3 regions of the Salinispirillum marinum genome follow, and region 3 is predicted to be linked to each of the others. Evidence: predicted binding sites of a transcription regulator. Region 3 holds the regulator's gene; each other region holds the start of a gene.

Region 1 (8,198 bases), on a different contig from region 3:
ATGAACCCCTGTCCGCGCTCGACACGCAAACAAAACGGGAAATCATGCCGTTTCTGAGCCGCTTGGCGAACGACGTCGACATTCCCATCATTTTAGTGACCCATGCCGCCGAGGAAGTCGAACAATTGGCCGATCGTGTGGTGTTTATGCATCAAGGTGACATTGAACGCATTGAATCACTGGCCGACGCGATTTTACGCCCCGACTCTCCATTGTTCATCGACCGGGGAGCCGCTTCCGTGCTGTATGGCGAACTTGGCGCTGTAAACGCGCACGGGTTGCAATCTTTCGGCAACCGAGACATTCAACTCTGGCTGCAGCCTACCGGTGTTACCCAGTCGCCTGCTTTGCAAAAGCAGCAGAAGACGAGACTGCGCATCATGGCGCGCGATGTGAGCCTGGCACTTAACCCTATCCCTGACGTGAGCATTCAAAATCAATTGCCCGCAACGATTGACCGCATTGACTCGCCAGAGGGCGGTCGCGTGGTCGTGGTGTGTCATCTCCAAGACGGACAAGTTATTCTGGCCGAAATTTCCCCGTGGGCCAAAGCGCAACTGAACTTGCATGTCGGACAATCCATCGTGGTTTTGGTCAAAGCCGTTGCTCTGTTGAACTGAACGAATGTATAGGCCACCTGTCAAGAACCACTCAACAGGCCCCCGGCTAATTGACCTTCTAACTCTACATTGAACGCTTGTGCACTCAACATATGCTCGGTCATCAGCGTTTTAACCAACGTCTTATCACGCTGTTGAAATGCCGTATTCAATGCTCTGTGGAAATGCAGGTTTGCTTCCGAAAACTCGCGTTGCTCCGGCAACTGAACTTTCTTATAGATCACCAAGTCTTTAATCAGGTCATTCAGGAAGCGCCCTAAAAAGGCAAACAACGGATTTCCACAACGATCCGCCAAGACATTGTGAAACTCCAGCTCCGCAATGCGCTGCTCTAAGCGCGCGTCAAGGCTGGCGGGAGGCGTAGCGCACAACTCGGTAAGCCGATTGAGCTCTTGCAGATCGGCATCGGTAAGATGCTCAACAGCCATCTCTGCTATCTGCGGCTCCACCAACAGGCGCAACTGGTAAATATCCGGCCCGGTTGGATGTTGAAAGTGGAGATAATTCCGCAACAACTGGGACGCCAAGGGGTAAGGCACCTGCGCCAACACCGCCCCACCGTTTGGCCCCGTTTTAATCGTGATCAACCCCTGCACTTCCAGCGACTTCAATGCTTCGCGCACCGTACCGCGCGCGCAGTCGAATTCGTCCATTAGCGTGGCTTCGTTGGGCAAACGATCACCGGGTTGCATGTCTTGCAACACTACCCAACGCTTCACCGATTCGACAATTTGATCAGCTCTTTTTACCCGTCGTGTGGTGTCTAGCCCTGACCAGGATTTCTTCATTATTTTATCTTCTCGCTTGATTTATGGTATTTATTATAATAAATAGTACGAATTACTCCACCACTTTGATTGCCGTGCTTAGGTTGCTCACTGTCTGGAGGTCTCAACACGGGGACGCTGTAAATACATCCCTGTAAGCTCATCGGCCGCTTCCCTGCGGCCGACGCCCCTTTGTTAAGACCTCCAGACACCTCCCAACCTGCCCAGCAACCACCCCAACCGTTTACTCAATTGAGGAAAGATGATGGCCGGATTTCAATGGGACGACGCACTGCTACTGGACCAACAACTGACCGAAGACGAACGCCTCATCCGTGATGCCGCGCGCGCCTACTGTCAGGACAAACTGCAACCGCGTGTCATGAGCGCCGCCCGCGAAGAACGCTTCGACCGCGAAATTATGACCGAAATGGGCGAACTCGGCTTGCTCGGAGCCACCGTCGCCGAACAATATGGTGGCGCAGGCGTTGGCCATGTCGCCTATGGTTTGGTCGCGCGTGAGGTAGAACGTGTTGATTCCGGCTATCGCTCCGCCATGAGCGTACAGTCTTCCTTGGTGATGTATCCCATCGAAGCCTATGGCAGCGAAGCACAAAAAATGAAATACCTGCCCAAACTCGCCACGGGCGAAATGGTCGGCTGCTTCGGCTTGACTGAACCCAACCATGGTTCAGACCCCGGCTCCATGGAGACCCGCGCCAAGAAAGTCGACGGCGGCTACTTGCTGACCGGCGCGAAAATGTGGATCACCAACAGCCCGATTGCAGACATTGCGGTTGTTTGGGCAAAGTCGGATGCCCACGAGAACAAGATCAAAGGCTTTATCGTCGAGCGCGGCACCGAAGGGTTCAGCACGCCCAAGATTCACGGCAAGCTGTCCCTGCGAGCATCGATCACCGGAGAAATCGTGTTGGATAACGCCTTTGTACCCGATGAAAACCTACTGCCAAATGCACAAGGCTTGGGCGGACCGTTCGGCTGTTTAAACAAAGCCCGGTTTGGCATCGCTTGGGGCGTCATGGGCGCAGCAGAAGCCTGTTGGCATGCGGCGCGGCAGTACACGTTAGACCGGAAGCAGTTTGGTCGTCCGTTGGCGGCCACACAGTTGGTGCAGTTGAAGCTGGCCAACATGCAAACCGAGATCACGCTGGGCTTGCAAGCCGCATTGCAAGTCGGTCGGCTGATGGATAGTGGTAACTGGGCACCCGAGATGATTTCGCTGATCAAGCGCAACAACTGCGGCAAGGCGTTAGACGTGGCACGCGTGGCGCGGGATATGCACGGTGGCAATGGCATTTCCGAAGAATTCGGCGTGATGCGCCACATGGTGAACCTCGAAACGGTCAACACTTACGAGGGCACGCACGACGTTCACGCGCTGATCCTCGGGCGGGCGCAGACAGGCATTCAAGCGTTCTTCTGAGCCGCTGAAGGTAGTTTCTCAAGATCTACCTCAAGGGTAGGGAGAGGTAGAACCGGACACGCCGTGAACCCATCCATGGGGGCTCGACAAGCGCATCCATGCGCTTGAACGGTCCTCTCTACCTCTCCCTACCCTTGAGGCTGACCGGTAGCCCACACTACAGCTAGAGAAACACTCTAACGCGATGCCATTGGTCTTAATGTCATTTTCGACCAATTTCGTCCACAACGGCGGGCTACCGGGCAAGAGTCACCTATGTATGTGGGTGACAGACCGTGCAAGCGCATGGATGCGCTTGTCGAGCCTACACGGACGTATTCACGGCGTGTCTGGAACCTACATACATAGGTGACTCCTGCCCTTAAAGAATGAATGACTGGAGATTCTCGAAATGACGACAAAACCGCTCGCTGGAATTAGAGTGCTGGATCTATCGCGTATATTGGCTGGGCCTTGGGCCAGTCAGTTGCTCGCCGATATGGGTGCCGAGGTGATCAAGGTAGAGCAGCCCGGTAAGGGCGACGACACTCGCCGCTGGGGTCCACCTTGGGTGGGAGATTCCGGTGAAGCCGCGTATTTTTTGTCGGCCAACCGCGGTAAACAGTCCGTCACCATCGATATGGCGCAGCCTGCCGGACAACGCCTGATTCGTGAACTGGTGCTGAAAAGCGATGTGTTGATCGAGAATTTTAAAGTCGGTGGCTTGAAAAAATATGGCCTCGACTACGACAGCTTGAAAAGCGTCAACCCACGGCTGGTGTATTGTTCGATTACCGGCTTCGGCCAGGACGGCCCCTATGCCCAGCGTGCCGGTTACGACTTCATGATTCAAGGCATGGGCGGCCTAATGAGCCTTACCGGCCAACCGGACGACATGCCCGGCGGCGGCCCCGTTAAAGTCGGTGTCGCGCTGACAGATATTTTTACCGGCATGTACGCCAGTAATGCCATTACTGCTGCACTCTGGCAACGGCAAACCACCGGGACTGGCACCCACATTGACCTAGGGTTGCTGGATGTGCAGGTTGGCGTACTCGCCAATCAAGCATTGAACTACCTCACCTCAGGACAGGTTCCTCAACGCTTGGGCAATGCACATCCGAACATTGTACCCTACCAAGCCTTCGCCACCCGAGACGGCCACCTTATCCTCGCCGTGGGCAACGACACCCAATACCAGCGCTTCTGCACCGCAGCAGGAGCGCCGGAACTTGCCACGGATGAACGCTTCTCCACCAACGCCTTGCGGGTAGCCAATCGTCACATTCTAATTCCACTACTGGAGCCTCTACTTACCCAATTCAGCACGGACGAATGGCTGGTCAAGCTCGAAGTCGAAGGTGTGCCATGTGGCCCGATCAATACGTTGGACCGGGTGTTCGCCGACCCTCACGTACAATATCGTGACATGGCGATTAACCGCCAACATGCTTCCGCTGGTGAGGTAAAACTGGTCAGCAACCCGATTCGCTTCGACGGCGTAGCGATGAACGCCGACAGCGCACCGCCAGTGTTGGGGCAACACACGGAGGACGTGCTGCGTGAGGTATTGGCGCTAGACGACAACGCCATCGTCCGATTACGGGACGATGGCGTGATTTGACATAAATCTTATTGCGTCAGGTTAACGCGATACACCGACACCGTACCGCTGACTTCATGTCCGGTGAGTAGCAGCGTTTCCCCGGTTGGTGACTGATTGACTGGAATCACTTTGATGTCTTCAATACCCAAGTCGCCTACGGTAGCCAAATTCGCTTCCGGATCTTCCGCCCACAGGTTACGGGTATTGAGATAATCGACAATCGCTGGGGCTTGCGGGTTCGTTATATCAAACACCATAACACCGCCCATACGCTCAAGACCCAAGAAGGCATACATGCGGTCGTTCAGTTCCGCCACAGCCACAGCTTCTGGCTCCGGGCCTTTGTTGTCTGAACGACTTTCAAAAGCATCCCCTTCGTCGTGGTTGCTGTTGAAGAATTCCGCACAGGGTTGATTGCGCGCTTCGCCCAAACGACATTCGTCACTGGCCAGATACTGCTCGATCATGTCACCAGAATCCCACACCAATTCACCGTCGGCTGACCAGATGGCCACGGAACGCGTACCGTAGGCAAACAGTTGGTCATACATCAAACGATCGCCAAACGGATCTTGCTCGCCGTCGGCGTTGAACAGAACAGGAAAGCCACGTTCATCGGTACGATAGCCTTGCGTCCAGGTCACGTTTAAGCGGCCTAACTGATCATCTTCACGACATCCACCAGCATCGCCTGCGGTTGCACCACAATAACCAAATACTTCTGGGTTCAACAAGGCACCATTGGCTAACGACATCAAGTGTGGCGGCATGTCATCGCCTAAACGACGGGCAAAACCACTGTTGTGCACCAAATGCTTCACTCGGATTTCTTCCACAAATCCCTGGCTTAAATTGCCGCCATAAGCCGAATCGCTTGCCTCTTCCGGCCCCCAATAGGCGTCGTTGTCTTCGCCCCACGCTCGAGCATCACCTTCGTTTGCCGTCACAACATACTGGCGACCATTATGTTGGTAGCTGGTGATGGCATCGGGGTGGTAAGTGCCCATCACACCGGGCCATACTTGTATGTTGATGCCATTGTCGTCATCACTGACGTCCAAGCCGTTACCCGCTTGACCATGATCTTTAAAGCCTAGTGGCAACACATCCGTGACCACGCCACGCGCAATATCCACTTTCGCCAGCGCGTTATTTTCTTGCAGCGCGACCCATGCCGTGCGGCTGTCGGTGCTGACCGTGATGTATTCCGGTTCCAAGTCCTGCGCGACGGTGGCACGTGGCCCGAAAATACGCACACCCGCGGCACGCAATTCATCGCGACGCGCATTAAAAGCCACAAAACCTGCAGTACGCACAGTCATATTTTGCGGGTTGCTGATGTCCACAATGCTGATCGAGCCTTCAGGGTCTACCTGATAATCATCGCTCGGCTCACCTTCATTTGCGGTCAACACGTATTGACCATCCGGCGTAAAGGTTACCATGTCAGGCTGCGCGCCTACCCGCACATATCCCTGCAAGGTCAAGGTGGCGGCATCAAATAAAGCCATATATCCTGCGGCCGTTTTCGGTGACGACTCTACCGCGACGGCAACCCAGCCATCTTGCGCCGCAACGCTGTTTACCACGGCATTGGGTGCAACTTGACTGACCGTTAACGTATCAATCAAGGTCGGGTTTGCCGGGTTAGACAGATCAAGAACCGTGAGATTGCCCGCTTGGGCATTGACCACAAAGGCACGTTGGGTTGCGGCATCATAGGCGGTAATTTCAGCCGCACTTTCACCAAAAACGCCGGTACTGTAGCGCCCAACGAACGATAGCGACAAGGCATCATCGGACGATGATGGCGTTAATGCCGCACAACCCGACAATACCGCCGAGGCAACACCAACCGCCAAGACATTGCGTGACCAATTCATACGATTCTTATTCATGTAGCACCTATAGGGAGTGATTGAAAACCACCCAGTACCCTAGGCACCTTTGATGAACGTGCTATGACACATTCACGACAGTAAGGTGACAACGCTGACGTTCAGACTGTGCATATTTGTTTTGCCTCAATCGAAAACACCCCTGCAAAACAGTACTTTGGTATCTAAGCCCGATACGCCGATCCTTATACGATGCTGTCTACACATGTTAAGTATTTTCATAAGGTATCCATTATGCAAAAAACGATAGTCAGCCTCATCAGCCTAGCCCTTATCCTCAGCCAACCTGTTTTTGCGGTACCACCCAGTGACAGCAGTTGGGAACTGGAAAAAGAAAAAGACGATATCACGGTGTATCTACGCCAAACCGAGCTGTCGCCCATCAAGGAGTTTTATGGATATACCACGCTTTCTACCACCACGGAGGAACTGCTGTCATTGTATATGGACGCGGAAGCATGCAGCCAATGGGTTCCTACCTGCGCGCTGTCCTTCCTGGTTGACCAACCATCCGCCAACGAATTCACGCTGTATCAGCAGTTAAAAACACCCTGGCCCTTGAAGAATCGGGACTATTTGTTCACCAACCACGTGACAACCTATCCGGACACTGGAGAGGTTGTCATCGTCTTCTCCGATATCCCAGACTCCAGCCAATACGACGGTTGCTGTACCCGTGCGGTGCGATATCAAGGTCAATGGCGTTTTATACCCAATGGAAATGAGCAGGTTACTGTCATCTATCAGAACAGTTTCGATCCGGGCGGTTTTCCTGCTGCTGTTGTGAATTCCGCGATCGTTGATATGCCGATCGATACATTGGTCAACATGCGTCGTCTACTCGAACAATAAGCACAAAGAAACGAGGAAAAAATACTATGAACAGTCCAAACACATCACGTTCCGACCAAGATCGTCCGGTGAACCCAAGGATCGTGCTTGCTACACTGTGGACAACTTTGCTGATGCTGTATTTGTACGCCGATGTATTGTCGCTCTATGTACCCGGCCATCTGAACGAGATGATCGACGGGTACATGGGCCCCATAGTGGCCTCGCAAACCAGCCTCATGCTGGCCGCCGTATTGATGACTCTACCATCGCTTATGATTGTGTTGAGCTTGGTGCTGTCCTACACCGCTAATCGCCGCAGCCAGATTGGCCTAGGCGCGCTGTACACACTGGTAAATGTCGGTAATGTGATCGGAGAGGACTGGTTGTATTACCTGTTCTTTGGTGCGGTGGAAGTGGTACTTACCGTAAGCATAGTCGTATATGCCGTCCGTTGGCGCGTTGGCAAGCACTAGAATGCGCCGAGGACGCATCAGGCGTCCCCTTAAAAGCGGAGGGTTCGGTCAGCCTCCTAAGGGTACCGTTCGGCGCAGGAGCGTAGCCCTCTGTGCGAGGCTGTTATTCTGCGCTCAACGCCAAATCAGCGTTGCCATCCGGCCCGTCTTGCCGTCGCGGCGGTAAGAGAAGAAGCGCTCTTTATCCGTCACGGTGCAATATTCGCCCCCGCTGACCGAGTGAATACCGAGGCGGGTCAGGCGCTGTCTCGCCAAAGCATAGATGTCGGCCAGGTATTTACCATTCGAGCGCTCTACAAAGCACAATTCTGCCTTGGGGTCAGCCGCCATAAATGCGGCACGGACTTCCGCACCGACCTCAAAGGCTTGCGGGCCAATCGCCGGCCCAAGCCATGCCGTCAATTCATCCGGTCGAGCCCGAAAATGCCCGGCCAACGCTTCAATGACACCGTCACACAAACCACGCCAGCCCGCGTGTGCCGCACCCAATTCTTCCCCATCTTTTGAGGCGATCAACACGGGCAAACAATCGGCGGTCATGATGGCTAAGGGCACGCCCGGCTTGTTCGTATAAGCA
Region 2 (8,198 bases), on a different contig from region 3:
CGGATATTTTGAGTGTTGCGAAATAGTTCAGAACTTCAGTAGGCAGATTGCTTACGCAATCCTTACGATCGTTTTCGATGCCCTGCGCTGAAAATTTGATCTTGATGCTTTGGTCGAAAAATCAACAACCTAGGTTATCCTTGCAAAAAATTCATCACACATAGCACCCGCCCCCCGCATATCCGGATGTAAAACTGCGAAATCTGTCTAAAAAACCCAATTTAACGCCAAAAAACCGTTGACCACTCCCAAATTCTCTGGTGTGATAACGGCACGTTCGGGCCTTGGCTGGGGCGTTACACCGCAGAAAAACACTGACGGGCACGGTTTTCCGATTCGTCGGTGAAAAAGCTACGGAGTTTGAAGCCAAGGGTTTCAATTTTGTAATAGCCGTGTAATATGGCTGCTGCAAACTGAATAACGATAAGAAATCGGTGTGCACACAGTCCCATGGGTGAACACCAACTTATGGAGTTCAGCGCAATTGTGCGTTGAGTTCGTGATAATAAAAGGGGAATCTTGAATGAAAGCTTTTAAACTTGCTTCTGGTTTTGCAGTTTCTGCATTGACGTTGGCGATCGCTGGCACTGCAGTGGCTGAAGCTACTACTGAAATGTCCTACACTGGTTCAGTGCGTGTTCAAACTGTTTTCGATTTGGAAGCTGAAAGCCGCGAAAACCAACTGCCTGGTTATGCTGCAGCTGATGAAGACTGGTACAACTTCAACATCACTACCACTGTGAAGCATGGCCCTATGAGCGGTAAAATCCGTGTAGGTATCCATGAAGATGAAAAGGCTGGTGGTAGTGGTTGGTCGCCAACGTCAGTTACTAATGACAAGAATAACGGATATGTTCGTGTATTTGACTTGCGCGTAGACGAAGGCGCTGTTTCTTTCGGTCAAATTGGCGACATCGCTGATACCGTTGGTAAATTGGAAGGCTTAACCGATTTCGATACTGCCGCTGAAACAGCATTAGATGCTGGCTTAGGTGTTAAATCAGCAGCACGTTACACTGTTGCCGATTTAGGCCTGAAAGTACAAGCTGAAGGTAACGATGTAGCCGATTTCGGTTTCGCTGCCGCTGTACACCAAGACTTGGGCGTAGCTCAAGTTTGGGCTGACTTCCAATACCGTGAGCCTGATGGCGGCAACTCTGATGTAGACGCAATCACTGGTTTAGGTGTGGCAGTTGAAGCTTCTCCAATTGATGCTTTGACCATTGAAGGTGCATTCCGTAATAACTCGGGCGCAGACGATTCAGCTTGGGCTGCTAAAGCCACATTCGCTGTGTCAGATACTATCTCTGTATACGGTCAAGTAGCTTCTATCAGTACTGAAAACGAGCGTATGGCTGTTCGTGCAGGTGGTTCTGCTGCATTTGCTCCGATTACTGTTGAAGGCTGGTTTGCTACTGACTTGACTGAAGATGCGGAAGACACTCGTGTATTCGGTAAAGTGAGCTATGCTGAAGGCGCTATCGGTGCTTACGGCGAAGCCAAAATGGGCTTAGGCGAAGGCCAAGGCTTGGAAGCTGAAGTTGGTGGTTCTTACACCACTGAGTCTGGCGTTAAATATGGTGCTGAATACGCCATGGGCGACGTAGCTGATGAAGATTCAGAAGCTAGCAAAGCAACTGTATATGCTGAATACAGCTTCTAATCTGACCCTTAAAGGTTAATTGAAGTTAAAAAGCCGGCATTAGCCGGCTTTTTTGTGTCTGTCATCTTCTGGACGTTGCGTTAACGTTCACATCTCAACTGTCGTCAAATTGCCATAAAATCGTCGTCATTTTGTCAACTTGCCCCTAGAAAATCTCTCCTGCGTTTTTGAGTAAATGCTCAATCCAAACTTCAGGGGAAATAACATGGTTGATGATAATAATAAGCCGGTTGAATTTGACCGTTTAATTGATTCTGCGGTCAGTCGTCGCAGTCTGTTGAAAATGGGTGGTGCAGTGGGTGCGACAGCCTTCATGGGTGGCGTATCCGGCGTGGCCGCGGCGGTAAACCAAGCCACAACGTTAATGAGCTTTGACAATATACCCACCAGCACGGCAGACGACATCATGCTGCCGCCGGGTTACCGTTACGATGTGCTGATGTCATGGGGTGACCCGGTTTTGCGTGGTGCACCGGAATTCTCACGCAGCAACAATGCAGAAGCACAAGCTGGCCAGTTTGGTGACAACACAGATGGCATGGAGCTCTACCACCTGACCAACGCCGATGGGTCAATGGACCCCAACCGGGCCGTACTGGCCGTGAACAGCGAATACTACAATGATGAATACCTGTTTACGCACGGTGAAGCCGCGAAAACCGCAGATGATGTGCGGCGTGGGCTGTATGCGCACGGCGTCACCGTGGTGGAGCTGGAACGCAACCGTAACGGTGAATGGGCGTATAAAAAGTCCTCAAACTTGAACCGTCGCTTACACGGTTACAGTGAGTTTGAACTGACCGGGCCTGTTGCCGGTACAGAATATGTGAAAACGTCGGAAGATACTTCCGGTCGTCGCGTGCTTGGTACCTTGAATAACTGTGGTGCCAGCCGCACGCCATGGGGCACCTACTTAACTTGTGAAGAGAACTTCAACGGTTATTTTGGGGCGCCAGAAGGTACGACGTTCACCCCGGCACAGCAGCGCTATGGTTTAAGCACTGGTGGTTTCGGTTACCAGTGGTGGCCACATGAGCGCCGTTTCAATGTCGCGCAAGAGCCGAACGAAGCGAATCGGTTTGGTTGGATTGTGGAAATTGATCCGATGAACCCGAATTCAACGCCGAAAAAGCGTACGGCGTTAGGACGGTTCAAGCACGAAAACGCAGCAGTGACGATCAATAAAGATGGTCGTGCGGTAGTGTACATGGGTGACGACGAGCGCGCCGAGTTCATCTATAAGTTTGTGTCGCGTGATCTGTACGACGCCAACAATCCCTCACGCAATGCAGACCTGCTGGAACAGGGCACGCTCTATGCGGCACGGTTTAACGAAAATGGCAGCGGCGACTGGTTGGAACTGACGTTCGGTCGCAACGGTTTAACGCCCAGCAATGGTTTCCGAGATGAAGCCGATGTGTTGGTGCGGGCACGTGAGGCGGCGACCTTCGTGGGTGCAACCACAATGGACCGTCCGGAGTGGGTCACGGTGCACCCCTCAGCCCCTATGGTCTTGTGTGCCTTGACCAACAATAGCCGCCGTACAGCGGAAACGACGAATGGTCCGAACCCACGGGCAGAAAACCATTTTGGTCAAATTGTACGCTGGACGCCGCACAATGGTGATCATACTTCCGATCGTTTTGGGTGGGACCTGTACGCAGTGGCCGGTAACCCGACAACTCAAACGGGTCTGTATGCCGGCAGTGACAACATTACGGCGGAGAATATGTTCAACAGCCCGGATGGATTGGCGTTCGACCGTTTCGGTCGCTTGTGGATCCAAACCGATGGTAACTTCAGCAATGAAGGTCGTTATGCCGGTCAAGGCAACAACATGATGTTGTGTGGTGATCCGGTAACAGGCCATATCCGCCGTTTTATGGTGGGGCCGGTTGGCTGTGAAGTGACGGGTATTACGTTCAGTGACGACCATCGCGCCATGATGGTAGGGATCCAGCACCCAACGGGCGCTTGGCCGAATGCAGGTCGTGATGGTGTGCCGCGTTCATCGGTGATCACAATCTATCGTGAAGATGGCGGTGTTATTGGTGCCTAAAGCACTCGGGGAGGGCTCGTCCCTCCCCGGTTTTCTATACGGCTAAAATAAACTTTCTAATCCACTCCGCTACTAATTCCGGCTTTTCCGCGTGCAACCAGTGTCCGGTGCCGCCGACGATTCGACCTTTGGCATTGGGAAAAAGCCCCGTAATGGTGGGCTGGTCTTCTTTGCTGACGTAATCGGAAAGCTCCCCGACTAAAAACTGTGTTGGGCCGGTGTACTTCCCCGATTCAACCGGAAAATCCGCTAAATCTTCGTAGTGTCCATACAAAGCCTGCCAGTTGATCCGCCATTGGAAGCCCTGATCGGTGCGCTCCAGGTTTTTTAGGATAAACGTTCGTACATCCGTGGTTTGAATATGTTCTTGTAAGATCGCTTCAGCATCTTGTCGCGTTTGAGGTTTCGCTTCGACCACGGCGAGTAAACCGGCAAATACATCGCGGTGGCGTATGGGATATCGTTTCGGGGCAATATCCACCACCGTTAAACTGCTTACCCGTTCCGGGTGTTGTAGGGCAAAGGTCATCGCAATTTTGCCGCCCATGGAATGGCCAACAATATGCGCTTTGGGGAGATTAAGATCATCCATCAAGGCCGCAATATCAGCCGCCATGGTGGTATAGCGAATATCATTGTTATGCGGCGAGCGACCATGGTTGCGCATGTCGGGTAAGATCAAGCGGAAGTGGTCTTTCAAAATACGGCTGACGCCGCCCCAGTTCAGACCATCGCCGAACAGGCCGTGAATAATGATGACGGGTTCGCCATCGCCTTGGGTTCGGTAGTGCAGTTTCATGCAGTTTTCCATTGTGAACCATTAAGCATGCGCAGTAGGATACGTGATAGAACACACATAGGCTACGGTAGGCCTGCGCAATGCTTTTGTTGGCGTTGTCATAAATTGATGCTGTTGGAGAAGCCTGTTAGTGGAACCGGTCTATTTTTTAATTGCGCTCAGCACCTTGTTGTTTGTGGGTGTCATCGTCATTCTGCATTTTGAAGTGTTTGTGTGGTTTAGTCGTCAGATGGAGCGTCCAGGGTATCCTCCACGGGTTCGCATGGTATTGTTGATGTTTGGCATATTGGCGCTGCATGTGGTTGAAATCTGGCTCTTTGCTGCGCTGGTTTGGTTTTTATTACTGTTCGATGGTGCAGGTCAGATACACGCACACTACGCCGTCGGCTTTTTGGATACGGTTTATTTGTCGGCCGTTACCTACACGACCGTAGGCTATGGTGATATTTGGGCGGAAGGGCCTATTCGGTTTGTGCTCGGAACAGAAGCGTTGGTGGGTTTTGCGCTCATTACATGGTCAGCCTCCTTAACCTTTATTGAAATGCAGAAGCATTGGCTACCGAAACGATCGCCGATGGAGTAGTAGTGTTTAGGCTTCCGCCAACAATCGCTGTTTGGCGATCTTAATCACCTGTGTACGCAGGTTCAGCATGACATCACTTTCCGTTTGCCAATAGTGCCAGTAAAGCGGGGTAGATAGGGCATAACCGGGCACAACGTCGACCAACTCGCCACTGGCGAGCAAGTCACGGAATTGCAGTTCTGGAATCATCCCGTAGCCGAGGCCGACGCGAGTGGCCTCAACAAAGCCTTCCGATGAGGGGCAGTAATGTATGCGTTGGGGTGTTCCACCCACTACCGTCGCCAAAAATTCGTGCTGCAATGGGTCATCGCGGTTAAACACCAAACAGGGCGCATCCGGTAGCCGGGAAAGGTCCTTTAACCCATAGTTCGCAATAAACTCGGGCGAGGCTACGGCCCGGTAACGTAAATACCCCAAGAAGGCGACGCGACCGCCGTTTACCGGTTCGGCACTGGCGCATAAGCACGCCATCACCTCGCCTTGGCGCATCCGACGCAGCCCAACCGCCTGATCTTCCACTAACAGATCAAAAGAAACATTGGGATGGTCGGGTAAAACCAAGGCTTCGGGTAACCAGGTTGCCAGCGAGTCGGCGTTTACGGTTAAACGCACCGTGAGTTGATTGGGCGTGCTGGCAATGCCCAGTCCCGCCTCCAATAATCGTACCTGCTGCCAGTGGCTGTGCAAACGCTGGCCCATGGCTGTGGCCTTGGGCGGCGTAGTGCGCATCAAAACCGGTTGGCCGATCAGTGCTTCCAAGTGTTTTACGCGCTGGCTAACCGCCGATTGTGTGATAAACAGGTGACGCGCGGCGCGTTCAAAGCCGCCATGCTCGATCACCATGGCAAGGGCTTGCAGACCTCGATAATCAATCATTAGATACTCTTATGATGCAGAAGAATTATGTGTTGGATTAATGATACGCCACGCTGCTATCTTGCCCAAATGAAACTGTTGTCCAAATAAAGGTGAGGGATAGTTATGCTGTGGTCGCTGTTAACCGGCTTTGTGGTCACCATCGGCTTGATCGTAGCGATCGGTGCGCAAAATGCTTGGGTGTTGAGCCAGAGTATGCGTGGTGGACATCGCGGTGTTATCGCCATGGTGTGTATTTTGTGTGATGCAGGTTTGATTATTTTGGGCGTCTACGGAATTCATTGGGTGCAGGCGATTGTGCCTGACCTCGTGCCGGTGCTGACATGGCTTGGTGTGGCGTTGTTATTGTGGTTAGCGAGCCAGTCGGCGTGGCGAGCATGGCAGGGTACTTCAGGCTTGCAGGCAGATTTGGCGACGGGCTTGGGTGGGCGCTGGAAAACCGCTGGCACTGCGCTAGCTATTACACTACTGAATCCGCATGTGTATCTTGATACCGTGGTATTGATTGGCAGTATTGGTGCGCAACAGGCAGCGCCGCCGTGGTTTGTATTGGGGGCTTGTTTAGCGTCGTTTACGTGGTTTACCGCGCTCACCGGATTTGCTCCGAAACTGGCCAGTTATCTGCGTTCGCCAGCCCGTTGGCGGGCTTTTGATGCGGGCATGTCGGCATTGTTGGTTGTGGTGGCGGTTTCCTTAGTTTGGCACGGATAAATGTATGGTGACATTAACCATCGCGCAGCAAGCGTTCGAAATAGAGCCGGACAAAACGCTTTATGAAGCGTTGTTGGGACAGGGATTGGCGCTGCGCAAAGCCTGCATTAACGGCGCTTGCGGGGTGTGTCGGTACCGGTTGGTGGCGGGACATATCGATTACCGTGGCCGTACCCCCTATGGTTTAGACGAAGCAGCACGAAGAGAGGGGTTTATCTTGCCTTGCATCGCTTATCCGATCGGAGACGTTGGTTTAAGTGAGCTACGCCGTTAATGCAATGCGTTAAGCCACCCGCCTAGCAGCAGAGAGACGGCAAACAGGGGTAGGCTCCACGCATGAAATTCTTTCCACAGTCCGGGCTGGCGAGCCAGTCGCAGCGCAATCAGGTTCGCCAAGGAGCCCAACATAAAGCCTAAGCCGCCCACGCTCACTCCCCACGCCAGGGTGCGCCAATCGGACGTGAATTCAGCCAGCAATATATTGGCTGGTACGTTCGACATTGCTTGCGAGAGTAGCACCGAGCAGATGAATAGGGCATCTTAGGGCATGGACTGCATTTGAATGAGGTCAAGGTGTTGCATCATCCACTGGTGGGTTTTGTCGTTGTCGCCTTGTCGCCAACCGGCGACGATCTGAATGTCCGCCACATCCGGTTGTTCAACCAGTTCTTTGACGATCAGCTCACCCGCGAAAATTTCCTTTTGAATGCGATGTAAGGGCAGAAAGCCGATACCCAACCCCTGTTTCTGCGCGATGATCTTGGTTGCCATGTCCGGCACCATGATTTCGCGCTTGCGCTTGCGAATGCCGGCGGTCAATGGAGCGATTTGGCGAGCGGTGTCCTTCACAGTCACCACCGGGAAATCGGCCATGTCGTCTTCAGTAATCGCCCGATCAATGGCCGCTAAGGGATGGCTTCCCGCCACCGCCAGCACCATTTGCATTGAGCCAATGACGCGTGTCTGAATACCCGATGCGTTGGGCTTCGACAAATTCGGAGCTAAGACCAAATCCACCTGATGATTGATCAGTAACTCCCAAGTACCTGACAAGGTACCCTGTTGAATATGTATAGGCACCCAGGGGATATCCAGCTGCGCCTTACTGAGCAGCGGTACGACTTGACTGAAATCCAATACGTGATCAACCGCGAGGCTGTATTGGGTCGTCCAGCCTTCGGCAAGGCGTTGTGAACTGTGCGCCAAATTGTCGAGTGAAGTCAGAATATGGCGGCCTTCCTTCAGGATATGGCGCGCACTCTCCGTCCATTCGGCGCGGTGGCCGCTGCGGTCAAACAAGGTGATGTCGAGGTCTTTTTCGCACTTTTGCAATGTGTAGGTCAGGGCCGAAGGCACTTTGTGCAATTGCTCGGCTGCCGCCGCGAAGCTCCCATGTCGGTCAATGGCGTCGAGTGTTTTGATCAGGTCGATGGTAATCGGGTTGTGAGCCATGTTCGGCACTCATTCAAACTTTTTGAAATCATCCGCCAGATTATTCCGTTATTCA
Region 3 (8,198 bases):
AGCATGAAGCCGCGGTCACCTTAATGACCTTGCATTCGGCCAAAGGTCTGGAGTTTCCTGTGGTTTTTCTGGTCGGCCTGGAAGAAGGGTTATTTCCCCACAAGCGCTGTCTGGACGACCCTGAACAATTGGAGGAAGAGCGTCGGCTTTGCTACGTCGGTATTACACGAGCCGAGCAACAACTGTATTTAACCCATGCCGAAAGCCGACGACTTTATGGTCAGGACAGCTTCAACCGGATTTCACGTTTTGTGCGGGAAATTCCCCCCGATTTACTGGCTGAAGTGCGACTTAATATGCAGGTTAGCCGACCGGTGAGCTGGTCTTCTAACGACAGCCTCCAACAACAACCCTCACCCATTCAATTGGGGGCCTTGGTTAAGCACCCGTTTTTTGGTGAAGGTGTGGTGCTGGACTTTTCCGGTACGGGTCCAAACGCTACCGTAGCGGTGAACTTTGCAGACGGTGGCGTAAAGCAATTGGTGTATCAATTCGCAAAATTGGAAGTGATCGGGTAATCGCACTGTTGTCCAACGAGCCCTGCCGTTATACTGACGCGAACCAAAAATAATACTTGCAGGTTTCCATGTACGACGACAGTTTCTCCCCTAACCCGCAAGGCGAGCTGATGCTCCGGGTGGTGCCCATGGTGGGTGATGCCAACCCTAATGGTGATATTTCGGGTGGCTGGTTGGTGACCCAAATGGATACCGCAGCCTCATTGATGGCCAGTAAAATTGCCCGGGGTCGAGTAACGACCATGGCCATTGGTGATATGTCTTTTGTGCGACCGGTCAAAGTTGGCTCAGTGGTATGTTGCTATGCGCTATTGAAGCAGGTTGGTCGAAGCTCATTGCGGGTGACAGTAGAAGTGTGGTGCCGTATGCCGGAAGAAGAACAACGGCAAAAGGTCACAGAAGCCGAATTTACCTATGTGGCGATTGACGAACAACGCCGTATTCGACCCATTCCGGCACAGGCCAAGTCCAGTTAACCGGCAACGCTTTTTGACCTTAAAGAAATTTTAGCGCTAAGTCGTTGATTACCCGTAGGAAGTTATTGACGGCTTTCAGAGCCGCGAGTATAGTACGCCCCGTTGCCGACATAGCTCAGTTGGTAGAGCAACTGACTTGTAATCAGTAGGTCCCCAGTTCGAATCCGGGTGTCGGCACCATTATTATTCGGTCTAAACGCAAATCGCCGTTTAGCTGTACCAAAAAAACCGCTGTTTAGCGGTTTTTTTTCGTCCAATGATTATGGCTTGCACTGCCTTGCCTTAACAGCGACACTTTTTCCCCTTGTTTACGTCTATACTGGAGTCCCGAGTGCAGTCTTTATTGATAGACTTTTCGAATCTATTTGCCGGGCATTTACGGCTCATCAGTTCAGCCATCGTGGCAACGGTTTTGGTGATTTTTGGGCAGGATGTGAATCGTGCGGCATTAAGCTTGGTAAAACGAGCCCATTTTTTGGTTCGCACCACAGTTTTTATTCTGTTATGTGCGGTGGGCTACGGGTATTTAACAGTTCAAGGGGGCCTATGGTTGGCACAGATACTTCGGCGCGTCGATCACCTGTTTCTCGGGGTGGGTATCGTTTTGATCTTCGTCGTATTAGGCGTGTTGGCGGAGCGGCGTGCCGCTTATTGATTATTGGCCTGCTGTTGAGTGCAGGTGCATCGGTACAGGCTTTTGATGCACGCGGACATGAAGTGGTGGTGCAACTTGCCAGCCGGTTCTTCAGTGCCGATACCGAGGCATTGCTGCGCAATTACTATGGTAGCAATTACCGTTTAGCCTTAATTAACGATGCCAATGCGGTAGCGATCACCAATCAGTTACCGGAAAATACGGCTCGATTAGCGCTGCATTACACCTGGTTCGATGACGACGACACACAATTCGACCCCGCGAAACACTGTCCTCAAGCTATGTGCAGTGTCGGTGCGGTGTTAGCCGCCGAACGCGCCTTGATCACCCCCAGTTTACCACGCGCCCAGCGCATGGAAGCCTTACGTGCTCTGATGCACTATATGGGTGACCTACACGACCCGATGAACGCGGGTTACCGGACAGACAGCAGCGGTCGAGACATCATGCTGATGGGGCCGGACCTGCGTAGGGTTTCTCTCTACGCCATTTGGCAATCTCTTTTATTTGATTATTTGCGCGGTCGACCGTTTGAAATTGCCAACGCGTGGGGACGCGAATTGACCGAACAGCAAGTGAACGAATGGTCACAGGGCAATCCGCAGGCGTGGATCTGGGAGACGCATGAGGTGGCCCGGAATACCGCCTATGCTACTGTGGGGGCGGCCGACGGCTGGAATGCCGTGTATCGGGTGGCGGTGCTACCCACTTTTGAAGAGCAAATACAGCGCGCCGCCGTGCGTTTGGCGCAGCGCTTGAATGCGGTATCGGCCGAGTTGGCAGCACAAGGTGCGCTGTGACCACTGGCAGCACCAAGCTGTATCTGATCGGCCCAGCTACCCTATTAGGCCATGTAAAACGTGGAACCTTGCCGTTGCAGACGGCACACCAGCTGGGTAATCCCTGGTTGGTGCAAGAGCCCACAGCACACAAACAAAACGCGCTAAGCCAAGACCAGTGGTTGGGGCTGTTACAACAACGGTATCAAGCCATTCCTGAGCATTTACGGGGCGCGGTGGACTTTGCGTACTTTGCGCAGCAAATGGAAGCCAAACGACCGGCATTGGAAGCCGAGTTTCATGCCCAAGGTGGTCAGCGTGACAATGCAGAACGGCTTGATCTGGCGCGCCATCAAGCCTTGGTCGCCCTCACCTTCACCGAAGCGGTACAAAACCCCTTGGCGTGGTACAGTTGGGGCGATCATCATGCTGGCATTGCCCTCGAAGTGAACCCGCAACATGCGGGTTTCCAAAGTTCACCTGGGCTACCACGCTTGTTGCGTCATGTGCACTATGTGCAACGGCGTACCTTAAAGAGCACGGAGCAAAAACCCTTTCCGGGTTGGTTTGAAGCGCCCGGCGAGATGTCTGCATTGCGTGAATGGCGATTGGTGCTACCCTTAACGCAAGCTAAAAAAGAACCATTAGGGCCGGTTTTCCCACTCCAGCGGGGCATGATCACAGGGTTTCATTTGGGTTGTTTGGCCACCGCGGCTGTTCGAAAAGACATCGATAAATTGATCAAATTGGATCAGCGCTATCGTGGCCTGAAGGTTTCTCAACTGACGCCGGATCAACAGCAATTTAGCTTACATGGCATGACGTAATGGCAAAAGCCAAGGTAGAATGCCAAGACATGATGAATACTCCGATGGCCCGCCGTCCAGCCGATACGGTGCTGCCACAATCGATATCGATACAGGAAGAAAGGTATGGCGATTAAGATTTTGGTTGTTGACGATGCGAGCTTTATCAGGGATCTCATTCGCCGTACGGTGCGCAACCAGTTACCGGAAGTCGAAGTGGAAGAGGCCATCAACGGTAAGCGGGCGCAAACCCTGTTAAATAAGGGCCGTTTCGATTTAATCCTGTGCGACTGGGAAATGCCCGAAATCAACGGCTTGCAGTTGTTGCAATGGTTACGCTCTAACGAGCGCGATGAAGGGGTGGCACCGGCGCCCTTTATCATGGTGACCAGCCGAGGGGACAAAAGCCATGTCGTAAAAGCGGTTGAAGCCGGGGTGACGGATTATGTGGGTAAGCCCTTCACCAGTGAACAGCTGCTGCGGAAAGTATTGAAAGCCTTGAGCCGTGAGCACAAAGAAGAATTGCAGCGCATGCTGGGTAACCGCAATGCCGGGCCGGATAAAGCCGCAGGCATGCACCGCTCGGGGGCAGAGGCGTTATTGGCCGGTGCGGGCACGGGAGCTACCGCCAAACCGGCGGCCGCTAGCGCAACAGCACCGACCAAAGTGCAAGACCCATTGGTGGCACAAGCGGCCGCTGCATCAGCACCAACAGGGCCGAAAGTAGAAAAGGTGCAAGCCAGCCGCTTAAAAGTGAACATCACGGCCGACATCCGCTTGGCGGACACCACGCTCAGCGGTCACCTGGAAGACATTAATTTAAACAATGCACTGGTACGATTACCGCGTACGCCACGCCTGCCGAAACTGTTTGAACAGGCAGTATTCGATATCGCCTTGAACAGTGATGGCGCAGTGGCAAGGCTCAACGGCTTTGTTTATTCCTTGCAAGCTGCCAACGCACACTTTGATTGCGACGAGTTTTTGCTGAACTTCAAGCTAACCGATGAAGACCCGGAAAAATTTGCTGATTTATCGAAATTGATTGCACGAATTCGTTAGTCGTCGGCCGACTCGCTGGCGTCTGTCTGTAACAGGTTGGCGGGAAAGCAACAGGTAAAGGTGCTGCCCCGTCGCAATTGACTGTCAATGTCCAAGCGCGCGCCATGGTGCATCAATACATGCTTCACAATCGCCAAGCCCAAACCGGTGCCGCCGGTGGAAGACGACCGGCTAATGTCGACCCGGTAAAAGCGTTCGGTTAAACGCGGTAAGTGCTTTTGGTCGATGCCCACACCGTTGTCAGTAACGGATAGATAACCACCTTGCGCATCGTGACGCCAGCGCACCACAATTTCACCATCGGCCGGGGTATAGTTCACCGCATTGTAAATCAGGTTTGAGAAGGCCGAGCGCAATTCATTTTCAACGCCGAGTAGCGCTACCGGGCTATCCAAATGCAGTTCGAACCGATGCCCTTTTTCGCTGGCTAGGGCACGTGCGTCCGTCAAAATGCTGTTGAGTAATACGTTCATATCGACCGGTTTAGCATCGACCGGCTTATCAATGGAATCCAAACGGGTGAGCAGTAAAAGGTCGTTGACCAAATTCGCCATGCGTTTGGTTTGTGCCAGCATCAAATCAACCCCTTTGCGTAACCGTTCCGGCAGGGCATCACTGAGGTCGGCAAAGGTTTCTAAATAGCCTTGCAGTACGGTCAAAGGCGTCCGCAGTTCATGTGATGCATTGGCCACGAAATCCTGCCGCATTTGTTCCAGCTGCCGTAAGCGGGAAATGTCTCGCACCATCAACAAGCGGTTGCCCGCCGCATGTCGGTTGTTGGTGAACTGCAGGAAACTGCCGGTGCGGGGGTTGGTCCAGACAAACTCGACATAATCTCGATTGCGGTCAAAAAATTCGACAAAGGCGGGGTCCCGCACCAAGTTTGTGAGCATTTGTCCTTCATCACCGGGCCGCAGATTCAGCATGACGGCCGCTGCCTCGTTCCACCACTGCATTTCTCCATTGGGCTTAATAATCACTAAGCCGTCGGACAGGCTTTCCACCGTGCGCTGTACGCGCTGTAAGCTGTTTTGTAATTTTCGTAATTCACTGCGGTGGTTGCGACGAAAATGCCACAGGGAGTCCAGTAGCTTCCCCCACTCGCCTTTAGCGCGCGGTGGTTCACTGTCGTCAAACGATTGTAGCCACGTCAGGGTGCGTTGCATTTGGTAGTGCGACCAGATCAACTGCAAGGCTAAGGCGAGTGCCAAAAGCCATGGTGTCCAGCCCAGTAGCCAGCCGAGAAGGCCGATCAGGCCATAAAACAACAACGCTTTGCGGAGCCCTGCACTGCGTGGCATATTCATCATTCAGACTGCTCAACCTTTTCCGAGAAGCGATAGCCAGTACCACGCACGGTTTGCACCATTTGGCTATGCTCTTCGCCCAGTGCTTTTCGCAATCGGCGAATGTGCACATCCACCGTGCGTTCATCCACATACACGTTACCGCCCCACACCTGATCAAGCAATTGCGAACGCGTATAAGCGCGTTCGGCGTGGGTCATGAAGAATTGCAAAAGACGAAACTCTGTAGGCCCCATGTCGAGGTTGTGACCATGTGAGGTCACCCGGTGGCTACCGGGGTCCAGCCGCAGGCCGCGCAATTCGATCGGGCTGTCGACGCCTATCGGGGTGGTCCGACGCAACACCGCCTTTAAGCGGGCCACCAACTCGCGTGGTGAGAAGGGTTTGGTGATGTAGTCGTCCGCACCCGCTTCCAAGCCTTGAATTTTATGATCTTCCTCACCTTTTGCGGTGAGCATGATGATGGGAATCTCACCGGTGAGTGCGTCTTTCTTGAGGCGACGGGCTAGTTCAATGCCGCTGGTGTTAGGCAGCATCCAGTCCAGCAGGATTAAATCCGGCTTCTGGTCGACCACCATGGAATGTGCACTCAATGCATCTTCCGCTTCAAGGCAATGATACCCCGCCATTTCGAGCGCTGCCGCGATCATCTCACGGATGGGGGCTTCATCATCCACCACCAAAATGGTTCTACCTGACATTCTTGACCTCGCCTATGTAGCTGGTTCATTCGTAGATGACCATTACACTGCGGAATTATGTCAGAAATATGACCGTTTTCATGAGAGTGTCAACAAAAGGGTGGTTTTATCACCATAAATGCTTGAGCGCGCGGTCCAAAACAAGGCCAACGAAGATCACCAAGCCCACCCAGTGATTGTGCAAAAATGCCCAGAAACAGGCCGCCCGATCACGGTCACGAATGCGTAGGTGTTGCCACGCAAACAAGGCGGCTGCGGCAGCTAGACCTAAGTAATACAGTGCGCCACTGTCGCTCAGGCGACCCACCAGTATCATGCCGAACAAGAACAAGGCTTGTAATACGCCGACCATTAAGCGGTCTGCATCGCCAAAAAGAATGGCGGTCGATCGAATACCAATTTTCAGATCATCTTCACGGTCCACCATGGCGTACAGGGTGTCATACGCTACGATCCACAGTACGTTGCTGGCGAAGATCAGCCAGGCCAGTGCACTGACAGCCTCACCTTGCGCCGTAAAGGCCATCGGAACCGACCAGGAAAAGGCCATGCCGAGAAACACTTGCGGCAAATGCGTGTAGCGCTTCATAAAAGGGTATAACGCTGCCAAACCCACGGCACCGAAGGACCAGAGTACGGTCGTCCCGTTGGTGGTCAACACCAGCAAAAAGGCTAAGAAGGTGAGTCCTGCCGCCACGCCAAGCGCTTCCCGGCTGCTGATTTGCCCGGTCGCCAACGGGCGGTGCTGGGTGCGCTCAACGTGACCATCCAAGTTGCGGTCAGCGTAGTCGTTAATGATGCATCCGGCGCTCCGCATCAACACCACACCCAAGATGAACACCACCAACACGTGCAGCGGCGGTACGCCATCGGCGGCGAACCAGAGCGCCCAAAGGGTTTGCCATAGCAGCAAATAGATACCAATCGGTCGATTCAGACGACTGAGGGTGATGTAGAGCGATAGACGTTCGCGCAAGTCATTCATCATGATTCGTGGTTTTCCGGCAACGCAAAAAAATCGGGTAAGAACACCTCAATTAAGATGATCTCATGCGGGCCCATAGTAAACCAACTGCGCCGCGCCAAGCCATGCGTCAAACGCGCGTAGTCCATGCGCAAGCGTCTAAGGTTAGGTTGTTGGAACAGAAATGCACCTAGGGGTCGACGCCCCAAGCGCTGTAACCGTCGGATCAGCGCCCTTTGGTGCACGGGTACCAGTGTGGTGGCTTGTACCCAAGGCTTGCCTCGTCCATGCAGCACCACATCCCGGCACCAATAAAGCCCTTGCGCATGATGGGTGGGGTTAGGCTGCCCGGGGTGCGTCCATCGCCGTTGTTGCGCCAGAAGTTCAACCGCAAAATGACCTTGGCTGTGTGCCACCAGTTTTTCGGTGAGTGACCCGGCATCGGTTAACCAGGCACGTTCTTCCGCCGCCATGGGCAGCCGTTTAGACCAGCGTTGTTGGGAAATGGATGCGTGTAAAGAATGGCTGGGCATGGCGTCCTAACAAAAACTGTGGCTCCGTTGGCGCCGCAGTTTACTGGTGTGACAGGGAAAAGGCCATGCCTGCTGGTGCGCGGCTCAGAGCGCTCAGCCTGCACATTTTTCGTCTAAAGCGTCGCAAAATGAGCAAATTCCGCAGGAATGCACGCTTTCCCCCTTGACGGCGCGCCACTGAGGCGTCAAGAATGGACACCGAACCGGATCGTGCGATCTGGAACACCATTTAAAAAGACAATAATCAGAGGAATGTCCTGTATGCGTAAACCGGAACTGTCTGCTGCCATCGCGGAGCGCGCTGAGCTGACCAAAGACAAAGCAAACGATGTCCTGAATGTGATTCTGGATGAAATTACCAACGCGGTAGCGAAAGGCGATGCGGTAACTCTGGTGG

The links. Region 3 encodes PhoB, which activates phosphate uptake and scavenging genes when phosphate is short. Its sites were predicted from a motif close to TGTCATANNNNTGTCANA; they were not measured.
Region 1: a site for PhoB is predicted at 6,377-6,394, ahead of ACFOSD_RS15585 (choice-of-anchor I family protein). Genes of this name have one in related genera too.
Region 2: a site for PhoB is predicted at 1,763-1,780, ahead of ACFOSD_RS13915 (PhoX family protein). Genes of this name have one in related genera too.

What each region holds. Positions count from the first base shown of each region.
Region 1 covers NZ_JBHSAL010000008.1:75,305-83,502, reverse strand. The annotation lists gene modC (molybdenum ABC transporter ATP-binding protein) at 1-620, shown strand, start outside; gene ACFOSD_RS15600 (FadR/GntR family transcriptional regulator) at 641-1,408, opposite strand; gene ACFOSD_RS15595 (acyl-CoA dehydrogenase) at 1,653-2,831, shown strand; gene ACFOSD_RS15590 (CaiB/BaiF CoA transferase family protein) at 3,223-4,434, shown strand; gene ACFOSD_RS15585 (choice-of-anchor I family protein) at 4,443-6,314, opposite strand; gene ACFOSD_RS15580 (START domain-containing protein) at 6,549-7,166, shown strand; gene ACFOSD_RS15575 (DUF6326 family protein) at 7,193-7,621, shown strand; gene pgeF (peptidoglycan editing factor PgeF) at 7,736-8,198, opposite strand, start outside.
Region 2 covers NZ_JBHSAL010000005.1:99,333-107,530, reverse strand. The annotation lists gene ACFOSD_RS13920 (hypothetical protein) at 524-1,663, shown strand; gene ACFOSD_RS13915 (PhoX family protein) at 1,869-3,722, shown strand; gene ACFOSD_RS13910 (alpha/beta fold hydrolase) at 3,757-4,521, opposite strand; gene ACFOSD_RS13905 (ion channel) at 4,652-5,104, shown strand; gene ACFOSD_RS13900 (LysR family transcriptional regulator ArgP) at 5,111-5,980, opposite strand; gene ACFOSD_RS13895 (LysE/ArgO family amino acid transporter) at 6,086-6,691, shown strand; gene ACFOSD_RS13890 (2Fe-2S iron-sulfur cluster-binding protein) at 6,696-6,965, shown strand; gene ACFOSD_RS13885 (hypothetical protein) at 6,962-7,192, opposite strand; gene ACFOSD_RS13880 (LysR substrate-binding domain-containing protein) at 7,232-8,143, opposite strand.
Region 3 covers NZ_JBHSAL010000001.1:1,159,139-1,167,336, forward strand. The annotation lists gene uvrD (DNA helicase II) at 1-518, shown strand, start outside; gene ACFOSD_RS05410 (acyl-CoA thioesterase) at 587-994, shown strand; tRNA gene ACFOSD_RS05415 (tRNA-Thr) at 1,099-1,174, shown strand; gene ACFOSD_RS05420 (DUF3392 family protein) at 1,326-1,649, shown strand; gene ACFOSD_RS05425 (S1/P1 nuclease) at 1,646-2,449, shown strand; gene ACFOSD_RS05430 (hypothetical protein) at 2,446-3,255, shown strand; gene ACFOSD_RS05435 (response regulator) at 3,361-4,296, shown strand; gene phoR (phosphate regulon sensor histidine kinase PhoR) at 4,293-5,606, opposite strand; gene phoB (phosphate regulon transcriptional regulator PhoB) at 5,603-6,304, opposite strand; gene ubiA (4-hydroxybenzoate octaprenyltransferase) at 6,414-7,292, opposite strand; gene ACFOSD_RS05455 (chorismate--pyruvate lyase family protein) at 7,289-7,801, opposite strand; gene ACFOSD_RS05460 (HU family DNA-binding protein) at 8,063-8,198, shown strand, end outside.